Regions from separate parts of the Laspinema palackyanum D2c genome, predicted to be linked through region 1. Evidence: riboswitches for the same ligand, from Rfam matches in the RefSeq annotation. Region 1 holds a riboswitch; the other holds the start of a gene.
The links. A riboswitch is a leader RNA that binds a small molecule or an ion and turns the genes downstream of it on or off. The one in region 1 is predicted to bind cyclic di-AMP.
Positions count from the first base shown of each region.

Region 2: linked by a shared signal. The riboswitch ahead of NG795_RS12015 (glycosyltransferase family 4 protein) and the one ahead of ntrB (nitrate ABC transporter permease) in region 1 are both predicted to bind cyclic di-AMP.

Region 1 is NZ_JAMXFD010000003.1:59,656-65,772, forward strand. Features, by position in the region: gene NG795_RS05435 (CmpA/NrtA family ABC transporter substrate-binding protein) at 1-967, opposite strand, end outside; gene ntrB (nitrate ABC transporter permease) at 1,154-1,990, opposite strand; cyclic di-AMP (ydaO/yuaA leader) riboswitch at 2,090-2,249, opposite strand; gene NG795_RS05445 (GNAT family N-acetyltransferase) at 2,536-3,009, opposite strand; gene bchD (magnesium chelatase ATPase subunit D) at 3,108-5,165, opposite strand; gene NG795_RS05455 (AI-2E family transporter) at 5,342-6,117, shown strand, end outside.
Region 2 is NZ_JAMXFD010000008.1:47,083-53,199, forward strand. Features, by position in the region: gene NG795_RS11995 (transporter substrate-binding domain-containing protein) at 1-435, opposite strand, end outside; gene rplT (50S ribosomal protein L20) at 475-831, opposite strand; gene rpmI (50S ribosomal protein L35) at 995-1,192, opposite strand; gene NG795_RS12010 (DedA family protein) at 1,500-2,096, opposite strand; cyclic di-AMP (ydaO/yuaA leader) riboswitch at 2,578-2,712, shown strand; gene NG795_RS12015 (glycosyltransferase family 4 protein) at 2,854-4,134, shown strand; gene NG795_RS12020 (hypothetical protein) at 4,261-4,548, opposite strand; gene NG795_RS12025 (SUMF1/EgtB/PvdO family nonheme iron enzyme) at 4,896-6,117, opposite strand, start outside.

The DNA of each region.
Region 1 (6,117 bases):
AGGCTCGGGCTGAAATAATCTGAGCCACTTCTTCCCGATTGGCGGGGTCACCACAATACTGGCAGGCTTCAATCATGGCCTTGACCAAAGAGCGATAAGTGCGGGGATTTTCCTCAATAAACGACTCCATCACCGCCAAAATTCGGTCCGGATGACCCCGCCACACTTCCTTACCTTGGGCAAAGGTAAAGCCGACTCCTTCATTCCCGGTAATGGCCCGGGTATTCCAAGGTTCAGCCACCATATAGGCTTGCATCGCCCCAATTCGCACATTGGTGACCATTTGAGGGGGTGGAATGATCATGATCCGAAAGGTGGAGATGGGATCGACACCCGCCGCTGCTGCCAGATAGCGGACGAAGTATTCATAAATGGCCGAACTCAGGACCACAGCCCAGATTCGCTGGTCGGAGGGCAACCCGTCAAAGTAATTGCGAAAGTCCCGAGCAAATGCATCTAAATCTCCGTTATATTCGTGCAGGGGTCGCAGTCCGCTATCCCACATCCGGCGATTCATGGTCATGGCATTACCATGACGGTGAATGGTCATCGCCCCACACATGGGCGCATGGCGTGCCCCCTCTGCTCCTAAGCGAGCATTAGTAATTGAGCCCGATACAACGGGGGATGCCTCTAACCGGCCAAAGATGAGACCATCTCGGGAGGTACCCCAACTCGCCTCTCGGTTAAGGGTGACATTGAGTCCATATTTATAAAAAAAGCCTTTTTCGGCAGCTACGGCAAAAGGGGCACAATCATTGACTGGCACATAACCCACTCGGATATTCGGCTGTTCCAAGGTGCTTGGGTCAATTACCTGGTCAATCTCAAAGGGTTGAGATGAAGAAGGGCTCCGGGAGTTGCCTTTCGCTCCGCCAGAGAAGGCTTGAGCGCAGGCGGACAAGGCGAATCCCGCAGAAAATCCAGCCACTCCTTTGAGGAGCGATCGCCGACTCATATAATTCATGATGTTCAGGAGTATCTAAAAGTTTAGTAAGCTGTCTTACTCCATCTGGGTATAAACAACCCCTCCATTGCTAGAGGAGAACCCCAAGAATGAATGTATGACAGATTAATTGTGGTTGTTAAAGATGGCGCTAAACGGTCTCTCCCCTAGCCCAGCTTTACCCAAATCAAAGGCAATCGGGCCCGATTAAATCGAGGTAGCTGGCCGATGGGTGGCCCATTGCTGAAGCCTAAGCAGCAGGTAGTCCAGAATCAGACCCGTCAAACCAATGACGAGGACGGCTAGAAATACAGAACTCAAGTTCAGACGGTTCCATTCATCCCAGACGAAAAAGCCGATGCCAATGCCGCCGGTTAACATTTCAACGGCGACAATGACCAGCCAAGCAATCCCTAAACTAATTCTTAATCCGGTGAAAATATAAGGGAGACTCGCAGGCCACAAAATCTGGGTCATCTTCCGCCACTGGGACATTTCCAGAACTTCGGCCACTTGTAGATAGTCCTTGGGTACGCTGGAGACCCCCAGGGCGGTGTTAATTAGGGTCGGCCAGAGGGAGGTAATGAAAATAACAAAGATCGCTGATGGATCGGCGAGGTTGAAGATTGCCAAGGCGATCGGTAACCAGGCCACGGGAGAAACGGGTTTGAAAATCTGAACGACGGGGTTAATTGCCTTCATTGCCTTTGGGGAGAGGCCAATCCAGAACCCAACGGGAATGGCAACCAACGTACCCAGGGCGAAACCCAAGAGGACTCGGCGCAAACTGGCTAAGAGTAGCCAACCAATGCCTAAGTCTCCCGGTCCCCGACGATAAAAGGGATTGAGAATATAATCCATATTCGCCACCAGTGCCTCCCACGGAGTCGGCATCAGGGTGGTAAAAAAGGTGGCGATCGCCCACCACAGGGCAAGAATCACGGCAAAACCGATCGCTGGTAACAATACCGAGTCCAATTGGACCCGGCGACGCTGTGCGTATGAAAAACTGCTGCCCTTGCGGGTAGCGACACTTCTACTCATTTAATTTTCCCCTCAGAGTCTAGGACCAAAGGGAGTAAGTCGTAGCGATGCTTGGCCTAGGACACTGAAGCCGTCAGGTTATTATAAATATCCTGCACTTCAGTCTCCTCTCAATGCCTACGAGGTTAGCTGACGGGCTAGAGCTGAGAGATGCTCTTCTTTCTCTTTTTCCATGAAAGATTCGCCCCGATATATGGTTCCCCCGCTTCAGGTGCGATCGCAAACAAGCTGCGGCTCCTAAATTAGGCTGACTTACTCTTGAAATTCATTCTTACGAAAAATTTGCAGAAATGTCAAGGGGGTACGAAATTTAATTTTTTGGGGATTAGGGGCGGTCCCTAATAAAGTCCGTAAGTCGCTCTCCCTCTTAGTTGGTAGTAACGCCTTCAGTCGTTCTCCCCCCTTTGGAGTAATATCGAACACTCTCCTGATTTTTTATCTGTCCTGCGAACGGGGATAAGATAACGACTGAAGTCGTTACTACGAACTTAAGAAACGACTGAAGTCGGGACGTTGAACGCGGATACTGGCAAAAATTATATCCGCTAGGAAGTACGGGGCTTTGAGGGTTTGGCTTGTAAAATTGTTACCTTTAGGGGGAAGACTTTTGAGCCGAGTTGTCCTAAGAAAAACTTGATTTTTAGAGGCTTGGGTAATTCTGACCAGGAAATTTTCACAAATCCTAACTGTTCATAAAACTCCACCAACCAGCCCATACATTCCACATAAACCGGCCCGATCGCCTCTTTGACTAAATGCTGAACCAGATAGGACCCTAATCCGCGATCGCGCCAAGATTTGTCAACGACTAAACTCCCCAATTCCTGACAACCGGAAAATTGCCGTAATTGTCCACAAGCGATGACTTTATCCGGGAATTCAATCACCGAAAAATTTTCCCATCGCAACTGGGTGGGGTCTAATTTTGCTTGAAATACTAATTTACGAATCGCTCGCAAATCTTCGGGAGTTGCAGGGCGCAGAATACAGCCCAAAGGCAGAGATTTTGATGCAGCCATGACGTAAATTCAGTCGCAATAATGAACCGAAACCGGGACCTTGAGAATGGGAGAATAAAGAATTAATCTTCTAATTCTCCCATTCTCAATGCCCAATCCTAGCGAGATTTCATTTCAGCTAATGCACCTCTAGCCATATCTGCGATCGCCCGGTCTGTGGCCTTGGGTAAACTATAATATCGACCCCCTGCCGCTTTTGCTAACTCTTTCGCAAACCCGGTGGAAACAAACTTATTCTCTGTATCAATCATCAACAACTGCATTCCCACGCCGCGAATTTTACCGGCAATGTTGAGCAATTCTCCCTTAATATCCGGTTTCTCCCCTTCAATTTGCGGTTCACCCAAGGACCGAGATAAGGGAACATTTCCCCGTCCATCGGTAATGGCAACGATCGCCACTTGACCGATATCTCCCGATTGTTGAGCATTTAACCCCACCCGCACTGCGGTACTTAATCCATGTGCTAAGGGCGATCCACCGCCACAGGGCAACCGTTCTAACCGTCTGCGGGCCGAAGTAATCGATCGCGTGGGGGGTAACAACACATCCGCTTGTTCTCCTCGGAACGGAATCAAAGCGATTTGGTCGCGGTTTTGATAGGCTTCCGTCAGCAGTTGTAAGACAGCCCCTTTCGCCGATTGCATCCGGTTGAGTGCCATCGAACCCGAGGCATCCACCACAAAGATAATTAAAGACCCGGCTTTTCTTGCCAAGCGTTTCGATCGCAAATCCCCTTGTTCCACAATCACCTTGCGGTCCGGTTGCTTTTCCCGACGGGCTTTTTGGTAGGGTGCAGCAGCGCGTAACGTCGCATCCACCGCCACCCGTTGCACCTTACCCTTGGGTAACATCGGCTTAATATACCGTCCGCGATCGTCAGAAAAAATAATGCTGCGACTGCCCGACTTCCCTTGCCGTTTTGCCATTTGTGCGAAATACAGCACACTCGGGTCCATAATCACCCCTTCAGGATCGAACAAAAACTCTTCAGGAATACTTTGTTCCTGTTCTGGTTGTTCCTGTTCTTCCTGTTCGTCTTGTTCTTCCGGTTCTTCCTCCTCCGGTTCATCTTGTTGCTGATCCGAGTTATCTTGCGGCGGTGGCGGTGGGGGTGGCGGTGGGGGTTGTTCCTCCTCCGGTGGGGTTTGGACAATCGTCGAACGGGGAACAATCACCAATTCCACCGCCCGACGCAGGTCCTCTGCATTGACCGTGGTGCGACCATCCAGGGCCGCCGATGCCTTGGCAACGCGCAGGGCAAATAATTCGGCGCGATGACCCTGGACGCCGCCTCGGAGGGCTTCATTAACCAGATAGGCGATTTGGTCCGAGTTAATTTCCACATCCTTTAACCATTCTCGGGCAAGGAGAATTTGGGTTTTCAGGTTGTCAATATCTTCGGTGTATTGGTGTAAGAACGCTTGGGGAGAAGCGGAGTAGGATAAAGCTTGTTCCACCGCTTCCACCCGCTGATCTAAGCCGAGGACCCCATCAGCAGAGAGGGTAATAGCAATGCGATCGAGCAGATGTTCGCGCAGGGACCCTTCCTCGGGGTTATAGGTGGCGATAAACAGGGGTTTGCAAGGATGTTGGAAGCTAATCCCTTCCCGTTCGATTTGGTTGCGTCCATCGGTGAGGACGCTTAACAGCAGGTTGGCAATTTGGTCATCGAGGAGGTTAATTTCATCAATATAGAGTACCCCCCGATGCGCTTGGGCGAGTAAACCCGGTTGAAATACCGTGTCCCCTTGCTTGACCGACTGTTCCACATCCACGGACCCTAATAAACGGTCTTCGGTGACCCCCAGGGGGATTTGCACAAAGGGGGCGGGAATGATTTGGGTGGGAACCTCATCCGGGGTAGTGCCATTGGTTCCAGAGTGGGGGTAGGCCTCTCGGGTGAGGTCGTCCCATTCATCAGGATTGGTGGGATTGCAGTTGGCGATGGAGTCTTTGACCACTTCAATCGGGGGCAACAGGGCGTGAATGGCACGCGCCATCACGGATTTGGCGGTTCCCCGACGACCGGCGATCGCCAGTCCTCCCAATCCGGGGTCTACTGCGGTTAACAGTAGGGCGAGTTTAATCGCCTCCTGACCGACAACTGCTGTCAGGGGAAATGCTGTGAGGGTAGAGGTGCTGGGCGCGGGCATGGTTTGAATAATTGCTAGTCCAATGGTTCAGAATATCAAAAAAGCGGGCGGGTCCGGGGATTTTTTACTGGGCAGGGGGAGTCGCCTGTCCTGAAATCAAGGCCCCTCTAGCCAATCTGGAGAGGTCATGAGCTATATTCCTAGAGGAAAGTCTATTATCTCAACGAGCAACGGCTGTGAAATTTGGTCAATGGCTTGGTTTTGTTGCCATTCTGATTTCCCTTTATATTTTATGGGAAATTCGGCAATTGTTGTTACTGTTATTTGTCGCGGTTGTTTTTGCGACTGCCCTCAATAGTATTGCCAAGCAGTTCCAGAAGCGATTACGTCTCAACCGCACGGTTGCTATTTTTATCACCCTCTCTCTGACCGTGCTGTTTAATGTGCTGTTTATTTGGCTGGTGGTTCCCCAGTTTCTCGAACAATCTCAACGGATGATTGAGCTATTACCCCAAGTGTTTCTGGCGTTGCGGGTTTGGTTGCGATCAATAGAAACTCAGTTACCGCTTTGGTTACCGCAACCGCCGAGTCTGGCTGAGTTGATTGTGCAGTTGCAGCCCTTCGTTTTGCGATCGGTCACGAATTTTGTGGATTTCTTCTCCAATTCGTTTCGGATTGCCCTTCAGCTTTTATTTGTGATGGTGCTGACCTTAATGCTCTTAGCGAATCCATTGGAATATCGGCAGGCATTTGTTAGACTATTCCCCTCTTTTTATCGCCGTCGTGCCAATGAAATTTTAGATGAATGTGAAATCGGTTTAGGAAACTGGTTGGCGGGAATTACGATTAATTGTATTTTTATCGGCGGTTTAAGTGGAATCGGCCTTTGGATCTTACAAGTGGATCTGGTTTTAGTTCATGCCTTGATGGCAGGACTCTTTAATTTTATTCCCAATATTGGCCCCACCATGAGCGCGGTATTTCCGTTGATGATTGCGTTATTAGATGCCCC
Region 2 (6,117 bases), on a different contig from region 1:
ACTGGAGGCATTGAGGACGGCGACTGCTTGACCCGCTAGGTCCGAAAGTTGACGGATTGAGGGGTCTCGGGTGATAATTTGGGCCCCATCTAGGTAGTAGGCTGGGCTGAAATAAACCACCCGCGATCGCGATGGCGTTGCCGTCACTCGGGCGATCGCCAGATCTACTTCACCGGACATCACCACCGCAAGGCGATCGCGATTTTCCACCGGGACCAGTTCCACCGCCTCGGGACTCCCCAGCAACTCCTCGGCTAATCGTCGCGCAATATCAATTTCAAAGCCTTGCAGACTGCCGCTACCCTCTTTAAATCCCATTGGGCGGACATTATCCTTCACCGCCACAATCAGTTGACCCCGTTGCTGAATTTCGGCGAATTCCGCCGCATTCCCAACTTGGCCCCAGGGCCAAAGGCAAAAGGCAACAACAAGCAAAAAACCCTTGATCCTTTTGCCCTCTGGCTGCATCATCATTTATGATTTGGCTTGAGCGGCCAGTTCTACAACTTTGGCAAAACTAGCGGGGTCTAAAATTGCCATTTGAGAGAGCATCTTGCGGTTGAGCTGAATATTGGCTTTCTTGAGATTGCCAATCAATTGACTGTAGCTCATGCCATGCATCCGAGAGGCGGCGTTAATCCGGGCGATCCACAGACGGCGAAAATCACGCTTGCGATTGCGGCGATCGCGATAGGAATTCCGCAGGGCTTTCATCACCTGCTGATTGGCTGTCCGGAACAGTTTCGAGTGCGAACCCCGAAATCCCTTGGCCATTTTCAGTATCTTTTTGCGGCGGTTGCGAGCAACATTCCCGCGTTTTACCCGTGTCATGGTTACTTTCCTTTATTTGTACAAATCTGAACAATCAATCCATTCCCTCGATTGGAGAGGGGTTTTACCCCCGCTACCGGACTAGGAAGCCAGAGATGATCCGACCTTTCGAGGGGTGTGAAGCTATCTGACTTCTGTCGCCACAAATCGAGCTTCTAGCTTTTTACAAATACGGCATCATTAAATGCACGTTTTTTTCATCCTGCTCACTGACAAGGGCGCTCTTGGACAAACGATTTCTGCGAGCAGCCGATTTGTGTTCGAGGAGGTGGCTTTTGTAGGCTTTCCGACGCTTGATCTTACCACTGCCTGTGGCTTTAAAGCGCTTGGCAGCAGCCTTTCTGGTTTTCAGTTTAGGCATGGACTTCCATTAATTCGGCACAATCAATTAATATATCACACCCCTGACTTCTAGACAAGGAAATACCAGGAACTGGCGATCGGCCGTTAAACTTCCCTAGGGTCCCTGCTCACCCTTGGCTTGTTGCTACCGTATTTCTGCCTCACCCAGATGCTTGGTCCGTTGGATTGAGCCTAATCAACTCAAACACCCGTCCCATTTTGAGAATCCGCCCAAATGTAAAGGCGATTCGCTTGCTCGCCCTTACATTTGTAGATTCTCCAAATCTGCGTAAGTCCTGCTCCTACCTGTGGGAACCCCTATCCGGCTACTGCCTTTTCCGCTGGACTACCCAGATAATAAAGAAAAGTGCCAATCCAACCAGCACAACTGCCGCAACTGGACCTAAAAACTTCTCAACCAGCCCATAATTCTGCCCCAATACAAAGCCCGCATAAGTGAGCAAAAGATTCCAGCAGAGTGACCCAATTAACGAGTACCCTAAAAATTCAATAAAAGGCATCTTTTGCAAACCCGCTGGAACCGAAATAAAGGTACGAATTCCCGGAATTAGTCGTCCAAACAAAACAACTAATGACCCATATTTTCTAAACCACTCTTGAGATTTATTAATATCTTCACTGTTCAATTTTAGCCATTTTCCATATTGGTCTATCCATTGTTTTAATCGATTCTCCCCCAGCTTTCTGCTCACATAATACCAAGGTAAGGCCCCGAGAAGAGAGCCGACCGTTCCCGCAACTACTACCCCCCAAAAGACGAGTTTACCTTGGGTAACAGTAAATCCAGCCAAGGGCATAATAAGTTCCGAAGGAATTGGCGGAATAATATTCTCTAGGAACATCAACAAAGCGATGCCCCAATAGTTAAAAGCGGTAATTGTGTTCGTAATCCAATCCAGCATAATCAAAAAAATAATAAACTTAAAACAGTACCCCCGAAATTTCTGCCCCAGAGAGCATCAATGCTTAATGTTGTACCTCAAATCAAAGGAATCCTTGAGGTACTATAGGCCAGGGGTAGGGCATGATTTATTTAATTGTAGCGGCTGTTTATAGCGATCGCCTCGCTGGTCTGGTTCAAGTTTTGCCCTGGCCCGAGTGGAACACCCAATATAGGCTAAAAACGGGGTTTGTTTTTCCAAGGATCTCATTTAGAGTAGCCCAAGTCGGATTTCAACCCATTTCCCCCTTTAACTGCTTATTTATGTCTAAAGAAATACCCAAAATTATGTCTGTAGATAGATGTAGCCGCCAGTTTGATGACCCACCTCAAATCTAACCTGCGACGTATGGAACATTTCAGCAGGAGTAGGTTATATTACGAGTAGTTCAATAAGTCAGCCTAATTCAGTTGGGGGTTTGCATAACCCCGTGTAATGTGTGGGATAAATTGTGCTAATCCTATCCAACAACTGAAGCGGGGGAACCCACTCAGGGGCTTATTTTCTCAAGGGAGAAAAGGGATATCTCTCAATCCTTGCCCATCAGCTAACCCCGTCGGCCTTGAGACGAGACTGAAAGATCGGTAAACTTTATTCATTTGCGCGATCTCATTAGTGTCCTTAGACGAGTAATTTGTTCGGTTTGCCTGAACCTCATGGGATTAACCCCATCGAGCCATTCAGCAAGCTAACAAGGCATGAGGTGAAGATCAAAGTTATGCTAAACCTAAACCAAAATCGGATTGCTTTAATTTCTGTTACTGGCGACCCCGCCGCAGAAATCGGTAAGGAAGAGGCCGGAGGCCAAAACGTTTACGTTCTCCAAGTCGGCTTGGCCCTTGCCAAACTCGGATGGAAGGTGGATATGTTTACCCGCCGAAACCATCCCGAACAAGCGGCAATTGTGAATCACCATCCCGATTGTCGAACTATCCGCCTAAGTGCAGGACCCGCTAGGTTTATTGGTCGAGATAAAATATTTGGATACCTGCCTGAGTTTGTGAAAGCGTTCCAGGAATTTCAAGACAGAGAAGGTATTCAATATTCCCTGATTCATAGCCATTACTGGTTATCCTCCTGGGTGGGAATGGAACTATCCAAGCATCAACCCCTGCGACTGGTGCATACCTATCATTCCCTGGGTGCGGTTAAGTATCAATCTGTCACGGATAAACCGGCGATCGCCTCTACCCGACTGGCAACGGAAAAAGCCTGTTTGGAAACAGCCGATCGCATCATTGCCACCAGTCCTCAAGAACAACAGCACATGAGGAAACTGGTCTCAACCAAGGGTGAAATCGAAGTGATTCCCTGTGGGACGGATATCAACCGATTTGGCAGTGTCTCTCGGACGGAAGCAAGAGCAGAATTAGGGATTAAACCCGATGCGAAAGTGGTGCTTTATGTGGGTCGGTTTGATCGCCGTAAAGGAATCGAGACTCTGGTGCGTGCCGTGGGACAGTCTAGCTTATTAGAGAGCGATCGTGACAAATTGCAACTGATTATCGGAGGCGGTTATCGTCCCGGACAAAGTGATGGTATCGAACGCGATCGCATTCACGGCATCGTCAAAGACCTGGGAATTGATGACATTACCACCTTCCCCGGACAGTTAGGCAAAACGAATCTGCATCTGTACTATGCTGCCGCCGATGTCTGCGTCGTCCCCAGTCATTATGAACCTTTTGGATTAGTGGCGATCGAAGCAATGGCAAGTCGGACCCCCGTGGTTGCCAGCGATGTGGGTGGATTAAAATTCACCGTCGTCCCGGAAATCACCGGACTCTTGGCCCCTCCCAAAGATGAACGGGCCTTTGCAGTGGCGATCGACCGGATCCTCAGCAATCCCGAATGGCGCGATGAACTCGGAGGTTCCGGTTGCCTGCGAGTAGAATTAGCCTTTAGCTGGGAGAGTGTCGCCAACCGACTCGCGCTGGTTTATAACCAACTCCTGTCGGAACCTGTTGTTCCGATGACTTCCCCAGTTCTCGCCGCTTAGAAAACTCAAGGAACAAGAAACCGGGTTTCTGCCTAGATTTTGGCTTGGTTGCCACAGATTTGGGATAGAAACCCGGTTTCTGACTTTACGTGGGGGGCCAGAAACTGGCTTTCTTTCCTGCTGACTTCAAATGACCTGATGATTTTTCGGAAACAAACTAATCAAAGTGCGTAAAGCCCTGTTCACCGTTTCAGCATCAGGGAAATATTCCCGCACATCTGGATCGAGCATAATTGCTCCATCTTCCAGGGTAAAATATTGAACAATATCCTGGCGATCGGTTTGATGAATGGTGACCGTATGTCCTCGGCGATATGCCTCGTAATGCTTGCCGCGATCGCCCCCGGTAAAATCATATTCCGGAAGCATTTCATCATCCGTGGTATCTGGCTGGTCAAAATTAGGATTGTGCATAGATTTTCCTAAAAACTAATTCCGTGTTTTTTGAGGTTATTTTTCGGCTTTTTCTTCATGCCATTCAAACCTCAACTGCATATCATCGCCTCTTGGAGAATTGAGAAACCGGGTAATTGACGAAAATCTCGTTTAGGATACATAAATTATCGCAGAAACCCGGCTTCTTGGCTCTGGACCGGTTTCTTGTTTGGAGAGGTTAGAAACCGGGTTTCTTAATTTAAGTTTTGGCTAGGTGGCAGGAGTTATCGCAGAAACCCGGTTTCTTGTCCCTGGGGCGGTTTCTTGAGTCGCTGCAAATAGGTAAAGGGTAAAAAAAACAGGGCAAGAGGGCAAAGAGTAAAGAGCTACGGAGTCCCCGGGAGGAAGCAGGAGACTCGAAAACCGCTGCTGGAGGACCGGTGGTTCGCGCCGACCCATTTGAGACTACCGCAATGATGGTAATCACGGTGTTTATCCCAACAACCACCCCGCAGGATATGTCGTTTTTTGGCGTCTAATAAGGTGACTAATTGTTCAATATGTTTGGATATATCATTAATATCCCAACCTCGGCCATCAGTCGGCACTCCGTTATAGGTATCATGCAAAGGGTCAGCGCACCACTCCCAAACATTCCCGTGAATGTCATACAAGCCAAAAGCATTGGCCTGTTTAAAATATCCCACTGGGGTAGTTTGTCCGTTATTACTGCCATAATTAGCCAGGTCAGTTGTCAGGGTTTCGCCGATGTGAAAGGCTGTGGTAGTTCCGGCGCGTGCCGCATATTCCCATTCAGATTCACTGGGCAATCGGTAGGGTTTGCTTATTCTTTTAGAGAGGCGGGCACACCACTCGATCAAGTCATACCATGAAACTTGTTCAACGGGAAGATTTTCTCCTTTAAAATATGACGGATTGGGGTGGAGGTCCCTTTGTAGCTTTGGAAAACTGGCCACCTGTCGCCATTGGGCTTGGGTCACAGGATATTTGCCCATCAGGAAAGGTTTAATGGTGAATTGATGCTGCGGATTTTCATCATTGTCTCCTTTAAAGAAATGCGAAGTCATTGTAAATCTGCCCCCTGGGATGAGTACCATTTCCAGGGTGATGCCATTGCCCAGGTCTTCGATGATTTGTTGGGCTTGCCCTTGAATGCGGCTGATTTCTTTGCCCTCGGCGTTGACTTTGACGATATCAAAGGTAAAGGTAACGCCCGGTTGGGGTGGGGTTTTGCCAATGCCTAATAACTTTAACCACTCAGCGACGGACTGGGGGCGTTTTGCCGCTTCTAATTCCAACCCTTTGAGAAGGGCGGCATTTTCCCAGTCAGCGATTTGCGGATTATGCTGTTTCGGTTCCGGTAAGGGGATTTTCAACTCATCCCGAAAATTAGCCGGTATCGGGCTTTTTTCCGTCCGCAAATTATATAGAGTAGCTGCCAAAGCATACACATCAGTATAGGGGCCGAATTCTCCTTGACGTTTATATTGCTCAATGGGAGCATAACACTCGGTTCTGGAGTTGGTCATGCTGCCGGTTTCACCGTATGCGAACTGTCTGGCTAACCCAAAATCAATTAACACAGCC